3 regions of the Streptomyces sp. NPDC027189 genome follow, and region 1 is predicted to be linked to each of the others. Evidence: riboswitches for the same ligand, from Rfam matches in the RefSeq annotation. Region 1 holds a riboswitch; each other region holds the start of a gene.
The links. Region 1 has a riboswitch for cobalamin ahead of ACZ4RZ_RS01050 (ribonucleoside-diphosphate reductase subunit alpha). Riboswitches for the same ligand answer to the same signal wherever they lie in the genome.
Positions count from the first base shown of each region.

Region 2: it holds a riboswitch for cobalamin, as region 1 does, so the genes downstream of both, ACZ4RZ_RS37735 (prenyltransferase/squalene oxidase repeat-containing protein) here and ACZ4RZ_RS01050 (ribonucleoside-diphosphate reductase subunit alpha) in region 1, are expected to answer to the same signal.
Region 3: it holds a riboswitch for cobalamin, as region 1 does, so the genes downstream of both, nicT (Nickel transporter NicT) here and ACZ4RZ_RS01050 (ribonucleoside-diphosphate reductase subunit alpha) in region 1, are expected to answer to the same signal.

Region 1 covers NZ_JBVHRI010000001.1:229,832-237,452, reverse strand. The annotation lists gene ACZ4RZ_RS01060 (putative Ig domain-containing protein) at 1-1,420, opposite strand, end outside; gene ACZ4RZ_RS01055 (ribonucleotide-diphosphate reductase subunit beta) at 1,814-2,833, opposite strand; gene ACZ4RZ_RS01050 (ribonucleoside-diphosphate reductase subunit alpha) at 2,833-5,226, opposite strand; cobalamin riboswitch at 5,361-5,500, opposite strand; partial or broken gene ACZ4RZ_RS01045 (GNAT family N-acetyltransferase) at 5,563-5,827, opposite strand; gene mctP (monocarboxylate uptake permease MctP) at 6,248-7,621, opposite strand, start outside.
Region 2 covers NZ_JBVHRI010000023.1:439-8,059, forward strand. The annotation lists gene ACZ4RZ_RS37715 (ECF transporter S component) at 1-906, opposite strand, end outside; gene ACZ4RZ_RS37720 (ABC transporter ATP-binding protein) at 903-2,735, opposite strand; gene ACZ4RZ_RS37725 (energy-coupling factor transporter transmembrane component T) at 2,732-4,003, opposite strand; gene ACZ4RZ_RS37730 (SCO2322 family protein) at 4,020-4,667, opposite strand; gene ACZ4RZ_RS37735 (prenyltransferase/squalene oxidase repeat-containing protein) at 4,664-5,896, opposite strand; cobalamin riboswitch at 5,991-6,145, opposite strand; gene ACZ4RZ_RS37740 (phosphotransferase) at 6,221-6,883, shown strand; partial or broken gene ACZ4RZ_RS37745 (serine hydrolase domain-containing protein) at 6,877-7,242, opposite strand; partial or broken gene ACZ4RZ_RS37750 (PP2C family protein-serine/threonine phosphatase) at 7,338-7,621, opposite strand, start outside.
Region 3 covers NZ_JBVHRI010000004.1:434,831-442,451, reverse strand. The annotation lists gene ACZ4RZ_RS12905 (DUF2087 domain-containing protein) at 163-714, shown strand; gene ACZ4RZ_RS12900 (D-2-hydroxyacid dehydrogenase family protein) at 916-1,875, opposite strand; gene ACZ4RZ_RS12895 (hypothetical protein) at 2,005-2,592, shown strand; gene ACZ4RZ_RS12890 (YcnI family copper-binding membrane protein) at 2,623-3,366, shown strand; gene nicT (Nickel transporter NicT) at 3,424-4,524, opposite strand; cobalamin riboswitch at 4,553-4,756, opposite strand; gene ACZ4RZ_RS12880 (Cys-Gln thioester bond-forming surface protein) at 5,025-6,413, opposite strand; gene ACZ4RZ_RS12875 (single-stranded DNA-binding protein) at 6,694-7,164, opposite strand; gene ACZ4RZ_RS12870 (YfjP family GTPase) at 7,364-7,621, opposite strand, start outside.

The sequences.
Region 1 (7,621 bases):
AGATCTGCAGGCTGACCGAGCCGCCGGTCGCGGTGGACTGGCTGCCCGGGTTGGTGACGGTCACCGTGTTGCCGGTGCTGGTGCCCGAGGTGAAGGCGGTGGTGCCGTTGGGGGTGCCCCAGCCGGTCGGGCCGTCGTAGCCGGTGGCCGCGGTGCAGAAGTACGAGGTCGAGCAGGAGCCGTTGTTGCCGCTGGTGACGTCGTACAGGTTCGAGGTGTGGGAGTACGGGTACTTCGCCGGGTAGTCGCCGGAGCCCGGGGTGCCCGCGAGGGCGTACACACCCGCGATGATCGGTGCGGAGGCGCTCGTACCGCCGTAGACCGCCCAGCCGGAGCCGCCGTAGGTGTCGTAGACGGCCACACCGGTCGCGGGGTCGGCGACCGCGGAGACGTCCGACTCCATGCGCTTGGTGCAGCCGGTGTCGGTCTGCCAGCTCGGCTTGGCGTCGTACGCGGAGCAGCCGGAGCCGGTGCCCTCGGTGCTGCTGGTCTTCCACACGGACTCGGTCCAGCCGCGGGAGTTGGACGACGTGGACAGCGCGGTGCCGCCGACGGCGGTCACGTACTGGGAGGTCGCCGGGTACTCGGCGCCGTAGCCGGAGTCACCGGCGGAGACGGTGATGGCGACGCCCGGGTGCTTGAAGTACTGGGTGTCCTCGCTGGTCTGGGAGGAGGACTCGCCGCCGCCCCAGCTGTTGGACACGAACTTCGCGCCCAGGGCCACGGCCTCGTTCTCGGCGGTGCCGAGGTCGGAGTCGGTCGCCGAGTTGGCCTCGACCAGGATGATGTTGCAGTTGGGGCAGACCGCGCTGACCATGTCGATGTCGAGCGCTTCCTCGCCCGCCCAGCCGGTGTCGTTCGACGGCAGCGAGGTGGTCGAGCCGGTCTGGCTGACCTGCTTGAAGCAGCCGTTGGCCTTGGTGCAGGCCGACAGGCCGAACTGCGAGCGGTAAGTGGCCAGGTCCGACTCGGCGTTGGGGTCGTTGTACGCGTCGACCACGGCGACCGTCAGGCCGGAGCCACCGGTCGAGGGCAGGTTGTACGCGCTGTGCAGGTTGGCCGGGCTGAGGCCGGACACCGCGGCGGCGGCGTTCGGGGATATCGCCGCGGCCAGCTTCTGCTTGATGTCCGTGCGCCGCTGGGCGAAGCAGGCGGCGTGACCGGGGGTCGGGGTGCCGCACAGATGCGTGGTGGGCACCTTCTGGCCGGCCTTGCCGGTCGGGTGAACGGCCTGGGCGGCGGGGGAGGTCAGGGCTTTCGCGTTCTGGGCGGCCCGGGAGATGTGCGCGGTGGGCGCCGTCTGCGCACCCGCGGGCGGGGCCGCGGCGAACCCGGCGACGCCGAGGGCGAGGGCAGGGAGGGCGGCGGTCAGGAGTCTTCGCAGTCTCCGGGCGGGTCTGGCGGAGCGTGTCTCACGCATGGGGGTGCTGCCTCCATCGATTTGAGGCCGGTGCCGCGCGGACCGGGTAGGGCCGTACGCGGCTCCACAGCCGGAAGTGGGGGTTCTCGGCGTTGCGTGGCAGGCCCGTGACGCGCGTAGCGTCAGGGAGTGTCATGGGCATGCCAATCTGACGGCCTGGCATGCCGCTGTGTATGACATGTCAGGACGGCCAGAACCTAGCCGGGGCCGATGAGGCGCGGATAGCGGCCCCCGAAGAACTTTGCCGCTCCATAGGTGGTCCATGGACGACCCATGGACGGTCCATGGACGAGACACGAGACACGAGACACGAGACGCGGGACGCGGGACGCGGGACGCGAGACGCGAGACGCCGGGCCGCGTGCGCGGCCCGGCATCAAACCTGAGGTGTCGTCAGAAGTCCTCGTCGAGGTCGACGGTTCCTTCCACGGCGACCTGGTACGCCGACGGCCGCCGCTCGAAGAAGTTGGTCAGCTCCTGGACGCCCTGCAACTCCATGAAGGAGAACGGGTTCTCGGAGCCGTAGACCGGTGCCAGGCCTAGGCGTACCAGGCGCTGGTCGGCGACGCACTCCAGGTACTGGCGCATCGAGTCGGTGTTCATGCCGGGCAAGCCCTCGCCGCAGAGATCGCGACCGAACTGGAGTTCAGCCTCGACTGCTTCCTTGATCATGTCGGTGATCTGTCGGCCGAGTTCCTCGTCGAAGAGGTCGGGCTCTTCCTTCCGTACGGTGTCGACGAACGCGAACGCCGCGTCCATGTGGCAGCTTTCATCACGGAAAACCCAGTTGGTGCCGGTCGCCAGGCCGTGCAGCAGACCCCGGCTGCGGAACCAGTAGACGTACGCGAAGGCCCCGTAGAAGAAGAGCCCCTCGATGCACGCGGCGAAGCAGATCAGGTTGAGCAGGAAGCGGCGGCGGTCGGCCTTCGTCTCCAGCCGGTCCAGCTTCTCCACCGAGTCCATCCACTTGAAGCAGAACTCGGCCTTCTCACGGATGGAGGGGATGTTCTCGACGGCGGCGAAGGCGGCGGCGCGGTCCTCCGGGTCGGGGAGGTAGGTGTCGAGCAGCGTCAAGTAGAACTGGACGTGCACGGCCTCCTCGAAGAGCTGTCGCGACAGGTACAGCCGCGCCTCGGGGGAGTTGATGTGCTTGTACAGCGTCAGCACCAGGTTGTTCGCCACGATCGAGTCGCCCGTCGCGAAGAACGCGACCAGTCGGCCGATCATGTGCTGCTCGCCCTGCGACAGCTTCGCGAGGTCGGCGACGTCCGAGTGGAGGTCGACCTCCTCGACGGTCCAGGTGTTCTTGATGGCGTCCCGGTAGCGCTCGTAGAAGTCCGGGTAGCGCATGGGGCGGAGGGTGAGTTCGAAGCCCGGGTCGAGGAGGTTCTTCTCGGTGTTCGGGGGGGTCATTACTGGCACGCCTCGCAGGACTCGGGGTTCTCAAGGGAGCAGGCGACGGCGTCGGGCTCGGCCACCTGCTGGACGGGGATGGTCTTCTCGGGCCGGCCCTGCGCCTGGGCGGCGCGGGCGATGCGCGTCGCGGGGCGCGAGCGCAGGTAGTACGTCGTCTTCAGGCCCGACTTCCAGGCGTACGCGTACATCGAGGAGAGCTTGCCGATGGTCGGCGTCTCCAGGAACAGGTTCAGCGACTGGGCCTGGTCCAGGAACGGGGTCCGGGCGGCGGCCATGTCGATGAGGCCGCGCTGCGGGATCTCCCACGCCGTGCGGTAGAGGTCGCGGACGTCCTGCGGCACCCAAGTGAAACCCTGCACCGAGCCGTTGGACTCGCGCAGAGCCTCCCGGGTCTGCGCGTCCCACACGCCGAGCTTCTTCAGCTCGTCCACCAGGTAGGAGTTGACCTGGAGGAACTCTCCGGAGAGCGTCTCGCGCTTGAAGAGGTTCGACACCTGTGGCTCGATGCACTCGTACACGCCCGCGATGGACGCGATCGTCGCGGTGGGCGCGATGGCGAGGAGGAGAGAGTTGCGCATGCCTACGGCGGCGATGCGTTCCCGCAGGGCCGCCCAGCGCTCCGGCCAGGTCAGCTCCACGTCGAAGTGGTCGGGGTGGAGGACACCGCGGGCCGTACGGGTCTTCTCCCAGGCCGGGAGCGGGCCGTTGCGCTCGGCGAGGCCGGCCGAGGCCTCGTACGAGGCGAGCATGATGCGTTCGGCGATGCGCGTGGAGAGGGCCTTCGCTTCGGGGGAGTCGAAGGGCAGGCGGAGCTTGAAGAAGACGTCCTGGAGGCCCATCGCGCCGAGGCCCACCGGGCGCCACTTGGCGTTGGAGCGGCCCGCCTGCTCGGTCGGGTAGAAGTTGATGTCGACGACCCGGTCCAGGAAGGTGACGGCCGTGCGGACCGTCTCGTCCAGGCGCTCCCAGTCGATGTCGCCGCTCGTCGTGTCGACGAAGGCGCCCAGGTTCACCGAGCCGAGGTTGCAGACCGCCGTCTCGCCGTCGTCCGTGACCTCCAGGATCTCGGTGCACAGGTTCGAGGAGTGGACGGTGTGGCCCGGCTCCGCCGTCTGGTTGGCGGTGCGGTTGGCGGCGTCCTTGAAGGTCATCCAGCCGTTGCCGGTCTGCGCGAGGGTGCGCATCATGCGGCCGTACAAGTCGCGGGCCGGAATGGTCTTCTTGGCGAGGCCGCTCTCCTCGGCCTTGCGGTAGGCCGCGTCGAATTCGTCGCCCCACAGGTCGACCAGTTCCGGCACGTCGGAGGGGGAGAACAGGGACCAGATCCCGTTCTCGTTGACCCGGCGCATGAACTCGTCCGGGATCCAGTGGGCGAGGTTCAGATTGTGCGTACGCCGGGCGTCCTCACCGGTGTTGTCGCGCAGCTCCAGGAACTCCTCGATGTCGGAGTGCCAGGTCTCCAGGTAGACCGCGGCGGCGCCCTTGCGCCGGCCGCCCTGGTTCACCGCGGCGACCGAGGCGTCGAGGGTCTTCAGGAACGGGACGATGCCGTTGGAGTGCCCGTTCGTGCCGCGGATGAGGGAGCCGCGGGAACGGATCCGGCTGTACGACAGGCCGATGCCGCCCGCGTGCTTCGAGAGGCGCGCGACCTGGTGGTAGCGGTCGTAGATGGAGTCCAGCTCGTCCAGCGGGGAGTCGAGGAGGTAGCAGGACGACATCTGCGGGTGCCGTGTACCGGAGTTGAAGAGCGTGGGGGAGGAGGGGAGGTAGTCCAGGCGGCTCATGAGCCGGTAGAGGGACGCGACTTCGTCCACGGATCGGGTGGTGTCGTCCTCGGCGAGGCCGGACGCCACCCGGAGCATGAAGTGCTGGGGCGTCTCGATGACCTTGCGGGTGATCGGGTGCCGGAGCAGGTAGCGGCTGTGCAGGGTGCGCAGGCCGAAGTAGCCGAAGCGGTCGTCGGCGTGCACGTCGATCAGTTCGTTCAGGCGGGCCGTGTGCAGCCGTACGAACTCCGCCGTGCGGTCGGCGATCAGCCCCTCGCGGTGGCCGGTGGCGATGGACTCGGAGAAGGATCGCACGCCCTGTGAGGCGGCCTCCGCCGCGATGCTGATCGTCAGCAGGCGGGCGGCGAGGCGGGAGTACGCCGGGTCCTCGGAGATGAGGCCGGCGGCGGCCTCGGTGGCCAGTTCGCGCAGCTCCGCGTCGTCCGCGCGGGCGGACCGGCCGCGCAGCGCGGCGGCGGCGACCCGGCCGGGGTCGGCGTCCGGGAGGTCGGCGGTGAGGTCGGTCAGGGTACGCAGCAGCGTGGTACCGGGACCGTCCGTCTCCACCGGGGCCTGCTTCGCGGAAACGGAAGCTGAAGCCGGGTCGGCTGGCGCGATGGTCACTTGGGGCTCTCCCTCGCTCGGCACGGGGCCTGTTGGGGAGGAGCGGGGCACACGGGGGCGCTTCTGGGCAGCGGCGCACCGCGTCCACCGGCCCATTCCGCGAGGCCCGGACGTCGTCGGCGCCCGGGCCGGGTGGCCGGGGCGCGCTGTCGACAGGTCCTCGGACTGAAACGCGTACGCGGCCACGCGGGGCATGAACACGTACAAGTACACCGTTGCGGGACAGTTCCGGATTCGCACCGGATTCCCCTGCGGCGACAGCGAGCATGAGCATACATCTTGTGCCGGGCTGCGGGAGCACCCCCACATGTTGTGTCGCGTCGGCGTCCGGGAGTGCTACGGAGTGTGCTGGAGCGTCAACTCGTAGGTGATCGGCAGGATGTCGTCGATGTCCGGGATGGGGTTCCAGTCGCGCTTCCGTGGCGCGTGCGCGGTCGACGCGGGCGCGGACGAGGGCTTCGCCTGTGCCCCTGCCGCGGTCCTCGGTCGCGACCGCGAGCGTGCGGATCTCGGCCTCGCCCTGGCGGGCCATGTCGGCCATGGGGCCGCCTTGCGGGACGAAGGTCACGCCGCCGAGTACGCGGTCGTGGGCCACCGCGATCTCGGAGACGGCCTGCTCGACCTCGTGCCGGACGGGCACGGCGACGGGCCGCCGGATTCTGTCCGGCGGCCCGTCTTGCGGTGTCTGCGGCTGCGTGCGTCTGCGCCTGCCGCCGGCGGGTGGGGCGGGGCCGTGCCGGTCCGTGCGCCCCGTCGCCTGTGGCAGATCGCTTGGCTTTCATGGCTCTGCCTGTTGGCAACCACGCAAGCGACGGGCCATGTGATGTACCGGCACGGCCCCTTCCGTGCGTGGGCGACTGCGGGTGCGTGCCGGCTCAGCTGCGGGCATGCGCGCCGGCGGCCCACCCGCGCTTCCCCACTGCGGGCCATCGTGCTGCTGGGGCGGCACGGGTGCGCCAACCGGCACTCTGCGAGCACCGGTTGGCGCACCCACCCCGACGGCATCCTCGGCTGCGGGTGCCTAGTGAGTCGCCCCAGCCGTGGCCGGGGGCAGTTCCGTCTGTACCCCGGGGTCGCCCGCGTCCGCCGTGTAGTCCTCGGGGGACGTCTCGTCGACGCCCTCGGGGGCCTTGAACGCCCGGAAGGCGAAGGTGAGGACGACGGTCACCACGACGTTGAGCGCGAACGCTGTGAGGCCGATGTAGCCGATCTCCCCGATCCCGGGGATCTCCTTCGCGCTGCCGCCGAAGTGCTTCTGCGTCGGGGAGGCGACCCCGTACGCCGCGAACGTGCCGTAGAGCATGCCGACGGCCCAGCCCACGAGCAGCGCCCAGCGGTGGAACCACCGGGTGAACAGGCCGCCGACCAGGGCCGGGAAGGTCTGCAGGATCCAAATGCCGCCGAGGAGCTGGAAGTTGATCGCGACCGTCTTGTCCATGGTGAGGACGAAGACCAGCGCACCGACCTTCACCAGGAGCGAGACCAGCTTGGAGACCTTGGTCTCCTGCTGGGGAGTCGCGTCGGGCTTGATGAAGTCCTTGTAGATGTTGCGCGTGAAGAGGTTCGCGGCCGCGATGGACATGATGGCCGCGGGGACCAGCGCTCCGATGCCGATGGCGGCGAAGGCCACGCCCGCGAACCAGTCCGGGAACATGGTCTCGAAGAGCTGCGGGATGGCGAGCTGGCCGTTCGTGACCTTCACTCCGGCCGCGATCGCCATGAACCCGAGCAGGGCGAGCAGGCCCAGCATCAGCGAGTACAGGGGGAGGATCGTGGTGTTGCGGCGGATCACCTCACGGCTGCGGCTCGACAGCGTCGCCGTGATCGAGTGCGGGTACATGAAGAGCGCCAGTGCCGAGCCAAGGGCGAGGGTGGCGTACGTCCACTGGCCCGCTTCGGCGGGGACGATTCCGCCCGCGCCCGCCGCCGTGTACTTGTCGCTCGCCGCCTTGAAGATCTCGTCGAACCCGCCCAGCTTGATCGGGATGTAGATGATGGCCACCGCGATCACGATGTAGATCAGGGTGTCCTTCACGAACGCGATCAGGGCCGGGGCGCGCAGGCCGGAGGAGTAGGTGTACGCGGCCAGTACGCCGAAGGCGATGAGGAGCGGGAGGTCCTTCACGAACCAGTTCGTGTTGTCGCCGCCGCCCACGCCCATCACGTCCAGGACGGCCTGGATACCGACCAGCTGGAGCGCGATGTACGGCATGGTGGCCAGGATGCCGGTGACGGCCACGGCGAGGGACAGGCCCTTCGAGCCGAAGCGGCCGCGCACGAAGTCCGACGTCGTCACGTATCCGTGCTTGTGGGAGACCGACCACAGGCGGGGGAGGAACGTGAAGATCAGCGGGTAGACCAGGATGGTGTACGGGACCGCGAAGAAGCCGGCGGC
Region 2 (7,621 bases), on a different contig from region 1:
GGTGGCCCGGCGCAGCGCCTTGAGGAGGGTCGCGCCGAGGGTGAGGGTCAGGACGACGGTGACGACCGCCCGGCCCAGGTCCCAGCCGAGCGAGGTGGCCAGGCAGTACGCGAGGAAACGGGTCAGGTTGCCGGGGACGGTGTCGTGCGGGTCGAAGGCGACGTTCGAGGCCAGCGCGTCCATGAAGGGCCAGCCGGCCAGGTTCATGACGGTGCCGTACGCGAAGGCGGCGAGGAAGCCGTAGGCGGCGAGCATCACCAGCTCGGCCCGCCCGCGCAGCCGGTCGGGGCCCGGCAGCAGCCCGGCGCCCATGGTGAACCACCCCATGGCGAGCATCTGGAACGGCATCCACGGCCCGACCCCGCCGGTGAGCAGCGCCGACGCGAACATCGTCACCGACCCGAGCACGAACCCGAACCCCGGCCCGAGCACCCGCCCGCTCAGCACCATCAGAAAGAACATCGGCTCGATGCCCGCGGTCCCGGCCCCGATCGGCCGCAGCGCCGCTCCCGTCGCCGCCAGCACACCGAGCATGGCAACCGCCTTCGGCCCCAGCCCCGACTCCGAGATCGTCGCGGCCACGACGGCGACGAGCAGCACGAGCAGCCCCGCGAACAACCACGGCGCATCCTGCGCATGCGCACTGACCTGCGAGCCCGGCCCCGCGAACAGGGGCCAGACGAACCCGGCGACACCGGTGGCACTGACCAGGACGAGGGCGGCTATGGACCGCGGGCCGAGGCGGATGGCTTTGGCTTGGGGGTGCGACGGGGGCTGGGGCGAGCCTGCGGGGCTGCCTTGCGGGGCCCCCGGGGCGGGCGCGGCTGCGGCGCCGTGCGCGGGTGTGGCCGTCGGCTCGGAGCCCGTTCGGCTCACAGGCGCGGGCTTGCCCGTCGGCTCGCTCATTCCTGGGACTCCGGTTCGTTCGCGCGCAGGGCCGTGCGGACCTGGGGGACGGTCAGCCATGGCTGGGGGGCCAGCACCTTCGTGACCTGGGGGGCGAAGGAGGGGGACGCGACGACCACCTCGGCGGTGGGGCCGTCGGCGACGATCTCGCCGTCCGCGAGGATCACCACACGGTGGGCCAGGTCGGCGGCGAGTTCCACGTCGTGGGTGGCCAGGACGATGGCGTGGCCCTCGGCGGCCAGGCCGCGCAGCACGGTGACCAGCCGGGCCTTCGCCGCGTAGTCGAGGCCGCGGGTCGGCTCGTCGAGGAGCAGCAGCGGGGGGCGGGCCGTCAGCACGACGGCCAGCGCGAGTGCCAGCCGCTGGCCCTCCGACAGATCCCGGGGGTGGGTGTCGTCCGCGATCCCCGGCAGCAGCTCCGACACCAGAGCCCGGCAGGTGCCCGGCTCGGCGCCCGCGTCATGGTCGGCGGCCTCGCACTCGGCGGCCACCGTGTCCGCGTACAGCAGATCCCGCGGTTCCTGGGGTACGAGGCCCACGCGTCGTACGAGCTCGCGCGGCGCCGTGCGGTGCGGGACCGCCCCGCCGACCCGGACGGATCCGGCTGCGGGCTCGACCAACCCGACCAGCGCTCCGAGGAGGGTGGACTTCCCGGCGCCGTTCCGGCCCATCAGCGCGATGGTCTCGCCGGGGGCGGCGGTGAGATCGACACGGCGGAGCGCCTCGACGCGCCCGCGCCGGACGGCGAGGGATTCGACCACGGCTGTTTGCGCGGGGGCGGGAGCGGGAGCGGTGGGGGTGGCCCTGCGGAGGAGCCGGGACAAGCGGGGCGTGGAGTGGGGGCGCGCGGGGGAACGGGGAGCGGGAACGGCATGGGCGCGCGGACTCCCCGCGGCCCGCGGACCCGCGCCTGCGGCTGCTTCTGCCTCTGCGCCCGGGGCTGCGCTTCCTTCTGAGTCCGTGCTCGGGGCTGCGCCTGCTTCTGAGTCCGTGCTCTGGGCTGTGCCTGCTACCTCGGCCAACCGCTTCCGCAACGCCCCCGCCCTCCGCCGTGCGTCGCGCACCGTCAGGGGGAGGGGGGACCAGCCGGCGAGGCGGCCCAGGTCCACCACCGGCGGGTACACCGGGGAGACGGCCATTACCTCGGAGGGGGTGCCGAGGAGCGGTGCGGCGCCCGGGGACGGGAGGAGGACGACCTGGTCTGCGTACTGGATGACGCGTTCCAGACGGTGCTCGGCCATCAGGACGGTGGTGCCGAGGTCGTGGACGAGGCGCTGGAGGACGGCGAGGACCTCCTCCGCGGCGGCGGGGTCCAGGGCGGACGTGGGCTCGTCCAGGACCAGGACCTTCGGGTGCGGGGTGAGGACCGAGCCGATGGCGACCCGCTGCTGCTGACCGCCGGAGAGCGTGGCGATCGGTCGGTCGCGCAGCGCCGCCAGGCCCAGCAGGTCCAGGGTTTCCTCCACCCGGCGGCGCATCACGTCCGGCGCGAGGCCCAACGACTCCATGCCGTACGCGAGTTCGTCCTCCACGGTGTCGGTCACGAAGTGGGACAGCGGGTCCTGGCCCACCGTGCCCACCACGTCCGCGAGTTCGCGCGGCTTGTGGGTGCGGGTGTCCCGTCCGGCGACCGTGACCCGGCCGCGCAGCGTTCCGCCCGTGAAGTGCGGGACGAGACCGCTCACCGCGCCCAGCACCGTCGACTTGCCGACCCCGGAGGGCCCCACGAGCAGCACCAGTTCGCCCTCGGGCACCTCGAAGTCCACGCCCCGGACGGTGGGTTCGGCCGCACCGTCGTACGTCACGGAGACATCCTCGAAGCGGATCATGACGGCTCCTTGGGGATCGGGGCGACGAAGGCCGGGAGGAGACCGAGGAGGATCGCCGCCGCGGGCCAGAGCGGGAGGGTGGGGGCCACGAGGGGGACGACGCCCGGGCGCAGCGCCACGGGATCGTACGAGGCGGCGACGATCATCAGCGTCGCCACGGCCACGCCCGACCCCGCGACCAGCCACGCCCGTGCGGCCCACACGTCCGGCCGGTACCGCGTCCGCAGCGAGCGGCGGCCGCCCAGCCACAGGCCGCCGAGCGCCGCGGCCAGCCCGGCCAGCAGCACCGGCAGGCCGTAGCTGCCGCCCTCGGCGGTCAGCAGTCCGTACGTGCCCGCGCAGACGCCGAGCAGACCGCCCAGCGTCAGTACGGCGGTGGTGCGGCGGACGGCGGGCGGGACCTGGGCGGTGCGGCCGTAGCCGCGCGCGTCCATCGCCGCCGCGAGGGCGACCGAGCGCTCCAACGCGCCCTCCAGGACCGGGAGTCCCACATGCAGCAGGCCGCGCAGGCCCCGGTCGGGGCGCCCGCGCAGCCTGCGGGCGGCGCGCAGTCTCTGTGCATCGGCGATCAGGTTCGGGGCGAAGGTCAGGGCGACGACCACCGCGACGCCCGCCTCGTACAGCGCTCCTGGCAGCGACTTCAGCAGACGCGCCGGGTTGGCGAGGGCGTTCGCCGCGCCCACGCAGATGAGCAGCGTGGCCAGTTTCAGGCCGTCGTACAGCGCGAAGACCAGGCCCTCGGCGGTGATGCGGCCACCGATGCGGATGCCTTGGGCCCAGTGGGGGAGGGGGACTTCGGGGAGCGTGACGATGAGGTGCGTTCCCGGGATCGGGGATCCCAGGAACACGGCGAAGCCGAGCCGGATGCCGAGGACGGCGGCCGCCAGCTTCACGAATGCGCCGTAGGAGCGGGCCCAGGGTGCCTCGTTCCGGCGCGCCGCCACGACGTATCCGGCTACGCCGACGAGGAGTGCCAGGAGGAGGGGGTTCGTGGTGCGGGAGGCGGCGGTTCCCAGGCCCAGGGCCCAGATCCACCAGGCGCCCGGGTGGAGGGCGTTGCTGCGGGTCGCCTGCGGCGTGCGGGTACGGCGTTGCAGCGGGCGCTCCGCTGGGTCGGCACCCGGCGCTGGAGGCTGTGCCCACCCTCCCCCAAGCTCTCGGCTTCGCTCGAGCAGGGGGGACCCCCATCGCCCTGCGGGACGGGTGGGCACAGCGGCAGCCTCGGCAGTGGCGGCCGCCTCGGCCTGCTCGTCGTCGTCCGTCGTCATCGTTCCCACCCCCGCGTCAGCCCCGGCGGCGGCGCGCCTGCCAGACGGCAGCCGTGCCCAGCAGGGCCACCGCGGCGGCGCCTGCGAGCAGGCCGACGGATGGGCCGTGGTGGGTGGCCTTCGCCCGGGGACGGGCGGAGGCCGTCGGCTTCGTGGCGGAGACTTGTTCGCCGCAGCCGGTGCGCGGGTAGCCCGCGATGGCGCACAGCAGGGCGTTGGTGTCGTAGCGGAGGGGTTTGGCGACCGACGCGAGGGCGTCGGCCGTCGTCGCGTCGGAGGGGACGCGGGCGCACGCCGTACGCGGGGCCGGCGGCGTCTCGCCGGACGGCGCGTCCGCCGTCGTGCCGAAGTCGATGACCAGGGCTACGCGCTTCTTGCCCTGCTGGGCGGGCGTCTTCGCGCATAGGGATGCGAAGTCCGCCGCCCCGCGCGGCTTCGTGGCGTCCTGCGAGTCCTCGCTCACCGCGAAGCGGAACCCCTCGACGTCGCCGTCGGACGGCCGCGCGGTCGACGGACCCTGTGTCGCGTACGTCCACTTCCCGCCGGTCAGGTCCCAGAAGGACCAGTAGCGGTAGCCGACGGCACGGGCCTGCCCCGCGCCGCCGAGTACGAGGAGCAGCAGGGCCAGGGTCAGGACCGGCGCGGACGTCCGACGGCGGCTCACAGCTGCTGCTTCTTGTTGCGGCCGCTGATCAGGAAGCCGATGCCGATACCGGCGACGAGACCGACGCCGACGATCCACCAGACACCGAGCCCCTTGTCGTCGTCCTTCTTCTTCTCGTCGCTCGGGGCGGCCGAGTAGTCGGACGCGTTCGTCGCCGGACCGGTCGCGCCGAGCTGCTTGACGAGGTCCGCGCCGCCGAAGTGACGAGGGTCGGTGCCGGTCGCGTGGGCGGCGAAGATCAGCTGGGCGTACGCGGCCGGTCCTGCCTTCGCCGCCCAGGCGCCGGAGTTCTTCTCCAGCCAGGCGAGGGGCTCCTTCGCCGACGATGTCGCGCCCGCGGCGGACAGCGCCACGACCGCGTCCGCCGTGTTGCCGTAGTCGGGCTGGTCCTTGGCACCGGCGAGAGCGGACTTCAGGTAGGGGGTCTTCTTCAGCGACTTGGCCAGATAGTCGGCGCCGTTCTGCGCCACGTCCTGCGGTCCGGGCGAGTCCGTGGTGGCGCACTGCGTAAGGTCGTACGCCGCACCGGCCTTCGCCACGAACCCCTTGCCCAGGGCGCCGAGCACCCCCGCCGCCGTCGCGTCCGCGTTCGCGTTCGCCGCGAGCTTGCCCTTCTTGTCGGGCTGGTAGGCGAACGCGCCGCCACCGTCCGAGCCGCACGCGATGGACAGAGCCACCAGGGCGTCGTACGGCGACTTGCCTGCCTTGGCGACATCGGCGGGCTTCTCGCCCACGGCCGTCAGTGCCCCGATCACCACGGACGTCGAGTTGGCGTCGCTCGCCCCGCCCGCGGTGTACCCCCAGCCGCCGTCCTTGTTCTGCACGGACTTCAGCCAGCCGACGGCCTTGCCCGTCTCGGCGTCGTGCCCGCCGAGCGCGGCGAGGGCCTGCACGGCGGCGGCCGTGCTGTTCGTGTCGACCATCGTCTTGGCGTCGCACTTGGCGGTGGCGTCGGCGCGGTACGGAGCGAACGCCCCGTTCGCGCACTGCTGTCCGGTCAGCCAGTCGACGGCCTTGCCGGTGGGCTTGACACCCACGGTGTGCTGGGCGAGCAGCGCGAGCGACTGCCGCCAGACACCGTCGTAGGTGGGGTCGGTGGAGCCGTACAGCCCGGACGGGATCGCCTGGGAGGGAGAAGGGGACGCGTCGGCGGCGAACGCTGCCGGTGCGACGGCCGTACCGATGACGACGGCGGCGGCCAGTACCGCGGCGCTGCGGCGAACAATCATGACTCTCCCTGCGGGGAGCCGGGCAGCACCGGGCGCACGCTGGAGCATCCGGGCGGCTCCGGCTCCGTATCCCTCGACGGTGCCGGCCAGCGGCGGGTTGCCGGTGGCACGAGCCGGTCACTTCCCTTCCGAGGCGATCCGGCTCACCGTCCCTGGTGGGCGGCTCACGGTTGCGGGTCAGCGCCGGAATTCCACCGGCTTCTCCCCGTACGGGTGTGATGACGACGCGCTCACTCTACCGGGCCGTAGCAAAGCGCCTGAGGGCCGCCTGTGAGCCCAGGCGGATGCCGGGCCAATCCGGAGGACAGGCCCTAAAGTCGGCCCATGCGAACGGGGAGACTGCTCGGCTCGGGGCGTTCGGCGGACGTCTATGAGATCGACGATGCGTGGGTACTGCGGCGGGACCGGGAGGGGTGGGGCGACGCCACGGCCGAGGCCGCGGTGATGGAGCATGTGCGCGGGCACGGCTATCCGGTGCCGGGCGTGCGGGCGGCGACCCGCGGCGACCTGGTGATGGAGCGGCTGTCCGGGCCGACCATGCTGGAGGCGTTCGGCGCCGGTCTGCTCTCCCCGCGGGAGGCGGGCGTCACCCTCGCCCGGCTGCTGCGCGGGCTGCACGCGCTGCCCGCCCGGGTCTCGGCGGACCCGGCGGTCCGCGTGCTGCACCTGGACCTGCACCCGGACAACGTGATGCTCACCCCGGACGGCCCGAAGGTCATCGACTGGGCCAACGCCGAGGAGGGCGCGCCCGGCCTGGACTGGGGCATGTCCGCCGTGATCCTCGCCCAGGTCGCCGTCGGCGGTGAGCCGTACGCGGAGGTGGCGCGCGAGACGCTGGCCGCGATGCTCGGCGAGGGCACTCCCGGCGTGACGGAGGACGGTCTCGCCGAAGCGCGCCGGCGCCGGGCGGCCAATCCGACGATGAGCGTGCGCGAGGTCCAACTCCTTGGCGACGCCAAGGAATTGATCCGGACGCTGCTTCACTGAGCGGTACGGCGCCAGAAGTCCCGCATCAGCGGGGTGGGCGTCGGGTTCTCCATGGCGACCTGGGTGAGCAGGACGGTGACCGTGCCGGTCGACTGGACGATGTGGGCCGTCGTGCCGGTGCCGCCGGTCCAGCCGCAGCGGCCCGGGACGTTCCAGGGGTCGGTGGGTTCGATGTCGACCTGGGCGCCGTAGCCCCAGCCCTGGCCCTCCATGAACAGCGCCCCGATCTCGCGCTGGGCGGGGGTGAGGTGGTTGGTGGTCATCTGCCGTACCGAGGCGGGGGAGAGGAGGCGACGGTTGCCCGCCGCGCCGTCGGCGAGCAGCATGCGGGCGAAGGCCAGCCAGTCGTCGGCGGTGGATGCCGCGACATCATCGGCCGGGCACCGATCCGTCCGCCGCGAGCGCGCGCTGGAGCTCGGGCCGGGGGCGACCGTACTGCGCCGGGCGCATGACTTCACGGCACGCGCGCGGGGAGCGTCGTCTCCACGGGCTGGCACAGGACCAGGGCGAGATCGTCGGCGAGGGCCGAGCCGGTGTGGGCGATCAGGCGGGCGTACAGGGTGTGCAAGGCCTCGTCGGGGAGCGGCTCGCGCAGGGCGATCGCGGCCTCGCCGAGGAGGGGGAAGGGGCCGCCCTCCGGGTCGCGGGCCTCGGTCAGGCCGTCGGTGTAGAGGAGGAGCCGGTCGCCGGGCTGGAGCCGTACGCGGTACTGGCGCGGGTCGGGGCACAGTCCCAACG
Region 3 (7,621 bases), on a different contig from region 1:
CACGGACGCGACCGCACTCCCCCCTTCAACGCGACCACCCACGCCTGGTCACGGCGTTCATGTGGGGATCACCCTTTCCGAACAGGCCATTCCCTCCGCCTGCCGTATCCCGGGCGGAAATTCACTTCGGCCGACGGCATGCCCTCAACTAGCCTGCCGGACATGCCAACCGACCAACTGACCGGTGTGATCGGACTGTTCGCCGAGGAGACCCGGGTCCGCGCCTTCGCCGCGGTGGCCCTGGGGGCGGACACCCCCGCGAAGGTCATGGAGAAGGCGGGGCTGTCTCCGAAGGACGCGACCGTGGCGCTGCGGCGGCTCCAGGATCAGGGCGTGATCACGCAGGGCGAGGGGGGACTGGGCGTCGCCTACGGCCGCTTCCGGGGCCTCGCGCGTTCCGCACAGGCACCGCAGCCCGTCGAGAGCTACGGCTCCAGGGACGAGCAGACCGAGGCGGTGCTGCGGACCTTCGTGCGCGACGGGCGCCTGGTGCGGCTGCCCGCCCAGTGGGAACGCAAGCTGGTCGTGCTCCGGCACATCGCCGAGCGGACCTTCGAACCGGGCGTCGAATACCCGGAGCGGATCGTCAACGAGAGGCTGCGCGCCTGGTGCGAGGACGCGCCGACCGACCATGTGACGCTGCGGCGGTACCTGGTGGAGCTGCATCATCTGCGGCGGCAGTGCGGCGTCTACTGGCGACCAGCGCAGGCGTGAACGGGAGCGTACGGTACGGACGGCTTGCCAGGCTGCTCAGTTGAGGTGGCGGATGAGGCGCCCGGGCCCGTGGTCGCGGCAGCGGATGGGACGCCCAGGCGCTCGGTCGAGGTGGCGCAGGGGACGGCCGACCGCTCAGCCGAGGCGGCGAACGGGATGCCCGACCGCTCAGCCGAGGCGGCGAACGGGATGCCCGGGTGCTCAGCCGAGGCGGCGTATGGGTGTGCCTGCCAGAAAGGCCTGGATGTCCTCGACCGCCGCGCTGTAGTACGTCTCGTAGTTGGCCCGCGACACATAGCCGAGGTGTGGGGTGGCCAGCAGGCGCGGGGCCGAGCGCATCGGGTGGTCGGCGGGGAGCGGCTCGATGTCGAACACGTCGACGCCCGCTCCGGCGATCCGGCCGCCGTGCAGCGCGGCGAGCAGCGCGTCCTGGTCGACGATCGCCGCCCGCGAGGCGTTGACGAGGTAGGCGGTCGGCTTGAGGAGGGCCAGCTCGGCGGCGCCGATCAGGCCCCGGGTGCGGTCGCCGAGCGCGAGGTGGACGGAGACGAAGTCGCTGCTCGCGAGCAACTCCTCCTTGGAGGCAGCCAGTTCCACCCCCACCTCGTCGGCGCGCTCCTTGGTGAGGTTCTGACTCCACGCGCAGACCCGCATGCCGAAGGCGAGACCGACCTGTGCCACCCTGCCGCCGATCTTCCCGAGGCCGAGCAGACCGAGCCGGCGGCCGTGCAGATCGGCGCCGACGGTGCTCTGCCAGGGGCCACCCGTCCGCAGCGCGTTGTTCTCCGTGACGATGCCCCGCGCGAGGCCGAGCAGCAGCGCCCAGGTCAGCTCGACCGGAGGCGTCGAGGAACTCGGGGTGCCGCACACGGTCACGTCGTGCGCCTCGGCGGCCGCGTAGTCGATCACCGTGTTGCGCATTCCGGAGGCGATCAGCAGCCTCAGCCGCGGCAGCCGGGCCAGCAGCGAGGCGGGGAAGGGAACCCGCTCGCGCAGGGTGACGACGATGTCGAAGTCCGCGAGCGCGGCGGCCAGAGCGTCTTCGTCCGTGAAGTGGTCGCCGTAGCCGACGACCTCCACCTCGTCCGCGATCGGCGACCAGTCCGCCATCTCGGTCGCGACGCCCTGAAAGTCGTCCAGCACGGCACAGCGAAGTTGCATGTCAGGTCCCTCCCACGCTGAGTCAAGACCCTACCCGAGCCAGGAAAGTGCACCCCGGCCGCCCAGGAGGAGGCGGCTCCGGGGGAAGCCCCGACGGCCGCGCGCTCCCCGTGGCAGTATCTGGGCTCCATGAGTGCGTCCCTGGCAGTACGGAGCTTGCGCGCGGCGGTGTTCGCCGTGCTGTGCGTGCTGCTGGCCGCCGGCGGGCACGGGCTGGCGACGGGGGACGCACCGCCGCTGTGGGCGGACGGTGCCGGGTTCCTCGCCGTCTTCGCGGCCGGCTCTCTGCTGGGCGCCCGGGAGCGTTCGCTGCTCGGGATCGGTGGCGGAATGCTGGCCGCGCAGGCCGGACTCCACCTAGGGTTCGAGGTCGCCCACCCGCGTATGGCGATGAACATGCACGGGGCGCACATGATGCACCCGCACGCACACGCCCTGACGCCCCACGCCACGGCCGCGCATGTGACCGCTGCCCTGCTCGCGACCTGGTGGCTGCGGCGCGGCGAGGCCGCGTTGTGGTCCCTGCTGCGGTGGGCCGTGGCGCTCGTGCCGGGGCTTGCGGCGTGGTGGCGGGTGCGGACGGGACCGTCTCCCGCACCGGCCCAGCAGGACGTCATACGCCGGAACGCCTTTGAGACGTGGTCACTGCGGCAGATGCTGCTGCGGCACGCCGTCTCCCGTCGGGGACCGCCGGCCGGGCTCGCGTACACGCCCTGACCGCATCCACACCAGTACGGAGTTCCCCTGATGTCCCCGACACGCACCACCCTGCGCCGAGCCGGCCTTGTCGCTGCCCTCACCACGGCCGGAGTCCTGACCGCCGCGGGCGCGGCCTTCGCGCATGTGACGGTCCACCCCGAGAGCTACGCCAAGGGCGCCACGGACGGCGTGCTGACCTTCCGCGTCCCCAACGAGGAGGACACCGCCAGCACCACAAAGGTGCAGGTCTTCCTGCCCACCGACCACCCGGTCCTGGGTGTCCTGGTCACTCCGCAGTCCGGCTGGACCGCGAAGGTGACGACCACCAAGCTCAAGACGCCCATCAAGACCGACGACGGCACGATCACCGACGCCGTCTCCGAGATCACCTGGACCGGCGGCCGGATCCGCCACGGCGAGTTCCAGGACTTCAACGTCGCCTTCGGTCAACTTCCCGACGATTCCGACCAGTTGGAGTTCAAGACGCTGCAGACCTACTCGGACGGCAATGTCGTCCGGTGGATCGAGGAGACACCGAAGGGCGGCGAGGAGCCGGAGAGCCCGGCGCCGGTGCTCACGCTGACCGCCAAGGCCGCGGGGGAGGACTCCTCCGGGGAGCCCTCCGGCGCGGCCTCGTCGTCGAGTTCGGGATCGGATAAGAGCTCGGCCGCGAGCAGCAAGAGCAGTGACTCGACCGCTCGCGGCCTCGGCATCGCCGGCCTGATCGTGGGCGTGCTCGGCCTGGCCGCGGCCGGATTCGCCCTCGCGCGCGGCCGGAGCGCCCGCTCCTAGCCGGGGAAACGGGGGCGGCTGCCACCCAGTCGATGGGCGCTGCCGCACCCGCCGGTCTCAACTCCCGTCGGCGGGGCGGACCGCCCACCGCTGCTCGACCTTGGCCAGTCGCCAGTACGCCACGGCCGCGGCCCAGACGACCACGAACAGGCCTACGATGATGTACCCGACGTTGTCCAGGTCGAGCCCCGCGATCCAGCCGGTCACGTCGTCGCGCAGGTCGAGCTTGTCGTGCAGCACGCCCACCAGTTCGATGGTGCCGATGAAGAAGGCCACCGCGATGGACAGGCCGGTGATGGTGAGGTTGTAGAAGACCTTGCGCACCGGGTTGGAGAACGCCCACTGGTAGGCGAAGTTCATGAACGTGCCGTCCAGCGTGTCGAACAGGCTCATCCCCGCCGCGAACAGCAGCGGCAGGCACAGGATGGCGTACCAGGGCAGTCCGGCCGCCGCGCCGCTGCCCGCCATCACCATCAGCGTGACCTCGGTGGCGGTGTCGAAGCCGAGCCCGAAGAGAAAGCCCAGCGGGAACATCTGCCCCGGCCGCGTGATGGACTTCGTGAAGCGGCCGAGGATCCGGTTCATGAACCCCCGGGAATCCAGGTGCTGTTCGAGCTCCTCCTCGTTGTACGTGCCCGCCCGCATCGCCCGGAAGACCCGCAGGATGCCGATCAGCGCGACGAGGTTGAGGGCGGCGATCAGGTAGAGGAAGGACCCGGAGACCGTGGTGCCCATGACGCCGAGCACCTGGTGCGTGCTGGAGCCCTCGTTCATGATGCGTCCGGCCAGCTGGGTGCCTCCGGCGATGAGCGCGGCGAGCAGGACCACCACGCTGGAGTGCCCGAGCGCGAACCAGAAGCCCACCGACACCGGCCGCTTCCCGTCGGCCATCAGTTTGCGGGTGGTGTTGTCGATGGCGGCGATGTGGTCGGCGTCGAAGGCGTGCCGCATGCCCAGGGTGTAGGCGGTGACGCCCAAGCCGATGCCGAACGCCTTGGAGCCGACCTCGTAGTGCTCCGGCACGACGAGCAGGAACAGGATGCCGAACGCGACGATGTGCAACGCCGCGATCACAGCCAGAAGTGCAGCGGTTCGGACGGTGTCCTCGCGGCGCCACCGGAACCCGGTCGCGGGGGACGACTGCGCGGGCAGGGTCATACGGTCACGCTCCAGCACCTCGTGGATCAGTTCGTGAGATGCCGTGGCCGGTCTCCTGGCTTACGGGTACACGTGCCTGCCCCTACCTTCCCGGCCTCGCGGCCAGTGGCGCCGCCCGAGGGAGGCACGGGACGGGAACTTCCCCCGATCACAGTGGCGAGGGCCGCTCCGGCCTGGGCCCCCTGAGGGGCCGTCACCGGTCTTCCCGAACACCACGGCCCACCAACCCTAGGGTCGGACTGACTCCCCCGCACAGCTGCACACCTACGCAGGTATTGAAGATCACATGGGGTCCCCTGCGAAGATGACTACCGGGTGACCGACGGCGCGACCGCCGAACTCCTCGAACACTGCGCGTCCGACAAGGGTTGAGCCGCCCCGCGCGGCGGAGCCCGGAATGGGTGCGGCCCCGGATGCCTGGGGGGCTTGCCGGGGCCGCGGGCTCACGGAGTCACCGTGGTGCGGTCATTCACTGTTGAGTTGCCAAGGTGCTGTGTCGTTCAGTCCTGGACCCGCGCCTGCTTCTTGCGGACGAAGAGCGTCGCCGCGCCGCCGATCACCACGAGGGCGATGGCTATGCCCGCGATGATCGGGGTCGCGTTGGAACCGCCGGTCTCGGCGAGGTCGGTGCCCCCGGTGGAGGTGCCGCCCACCGTCGCCGGACTCGGCTCACTGACCGTCTGGGTCGAGATGTCGCTCGTGCTGCTTTGGGTCTTGCAGTCGAGCACGCCCTTGAACCGCTTCGAGAAGCCGTTCGGCCCGTTGATCGTGAAGTCGTAGGCCTGGTCCTCCTGCAGCGGGACGGTCACCGTCTGGGACGTGCCCGCCTCGATGGTGTGCTCGATCCCCATCAGCTCGAAGGTGAACGCCTCGTCGCCCTTGTTGGCCGCCGTGATGTCCACGCCACCCTTGGCGCAGTTCTTCTCGGCGGACAGGGCGGGTATCGCGCCCTTCTCGGCCCAGTTCGCGGTCGCCGACGCGGAGACCGTCGACTCGCTGGAGCCCGCGAGGATCTGTGTCTGGCTGCGGGTCTCCGAGGTGAAGGCGCGGCCGACCGGCACGGTGGTGGACGCCTGCACGGTCAGCGATGCCGCACCGTCCGCGGCGTCCTTCGGCACGTCGAAGTAGAGCCGGCTGCCGTCGACCGCGGAGGCGATTGCCTTGCCGTCCTTGTCGACGATCTTCACCCCGCCGGCGGTGGCGTCCGAGGGCGGCGTCACCGTCACGCTGTCCGCGTTGGTGTGCACCGTGACCGGGCCGAGCTTCTCACCGGCGTGGCCGGAGACCGCGGCGGGGCCGAGGGCCAATGAGGCCTTGGGCTCCGCCAGGTTCCGCGCGCTCTTCTGCAGATAGTCCGCCAGCTTCTCCGCCTGCGGATCCACCGCGTCCACGTCGGCGCCGTCCGAGTACCGCCAGATGGCCACCTGAGTTCCGGCCGCCGCGTCCTTCTCGGTGAGGCCTGCGACGCCGGCCTTCTCGGCGAGCGCCGCGAGATCGTTCACCTGCGGGTAGGAGTTCTGCAGGATCCAGCGGATCTTGCCCGCGTTCTTGTTGCCGTTCAGCGACGTACCGCTCCAGGGGGTTTCCTGGTACTTGGCATCCCGCTGCGTCGGGTTGTGGATGTCGATGCAGTAGGTCTGCAGCATGCCGCCGTTGTCGACGGACATCTCGAACAACCCCGCGGACACCCACTCGTCCTCGCCGTTGTCATGGATGACCGCGGACCCGTACGTCTTCAGGTCGCCAATGGTGGCGGTCGCGCCGCCCAGGCTCTGCGGAGTCTCGTCGGCAACGGCCGTACCGGCGGAGGCGATCGCCCCGGCGGCGACGAGCCCCGACACCAACGTCGCGGCGGCGAGGCGGGCGGCCCCTCGCCTGCGCGTGGACAACGCAGACAGCGAAGAAAGCACAGAATTCCCCTTCGTGCAGGACCCGTTGACGTGGGGGGACGGTCCCGCCAGCAGAATCAGAAGCCCCGAGAGCTATGTCCGGCATCCTAAGGACGCGGCGCACCACGCTCCCCAGGCATGTCATCCGATAACCGATCCGACTCGGAATCGTTATCGCTCACACAGCTGTGAGCTGCGCTTATCGACAAATCCATGAGGATCGTTCGCAATGCATTTGTCGATAAGCCGCAGTTCGGTCAGGATGTGCGCTTCCCTGACATCACGTCACTCCGGCGGGCTCGGGCCGCTGTTGGGGCGCGGCCTCGGGGTCAGCCGGTGGCTCCGTTTCCCAACTCGGCTCCGGCTGAGCAGCCGGAGCCGATCCCATGTCCCCCTTGGACGCTCGTCGGAAGGCGGACGTGCCTCGCGAGAGATCGTGTCCGATCGCGGCCGCGTCGACGTCCGCCGAGGTCCAGCTCTGGCCGTCGCGCGTTTCCGTGCGTACCTTCAGCCGGCCGTGCACGACAACCGGATCGCCCACCGACAGCGACGCCCCCGCATTCGTCGCCAGAGTCCTCCTCGCCCACACCGTGAAGAAGTTGGTGTGTCCGTCGGTCCACTCGCTCTTCTCGCGATCCCAGTAGCGCGACGTCACGGCCAGCCGAAACCTCGTCGACGCTCCCGTCGACAGCTCCCGGTACACCGGCTGCGTCGCGACGTTCCCCACCACGCACACCATCGTCTCGTTCATCCCGAACCCCTCTCCCGTACGAATGCGTCTGTCGCGTGTGTTGCGTCTCTCACGTCTCTCGCGGCGACCGCATGCGCTGCGATCGCCGCGAGTTCAGACTGCCTTCGCCGGGCCGAGCCCGCTGAGCGCTGTGGGCTACCGGCCGGTTGTGGAAAGCCGCGTCACCCGATGGGGGTGCGGGCATACAACCGCGACGCGGTCACCCGACCGGCGCGGACGCCGCGCCCGTGACCCGCCCGTACTGCTCTCGCACCTCCCGGTACCGGAGCAGTTCCGCGGCCACGGGATCCAGTACGCGCGCCCTCCCGCACCCGGCGGCGGCCTCGCGCAGCCGCCGTTCCGCTTCGAGCCCGTAGCGCCGTGCGGGCCCGCGCGCCGCCATCCTGCTGCTCCACTCGACGGCCGGACCGCCGATGATGCCCGCCACCATCAGCAGCACCGGCACCCCGAGATTCGG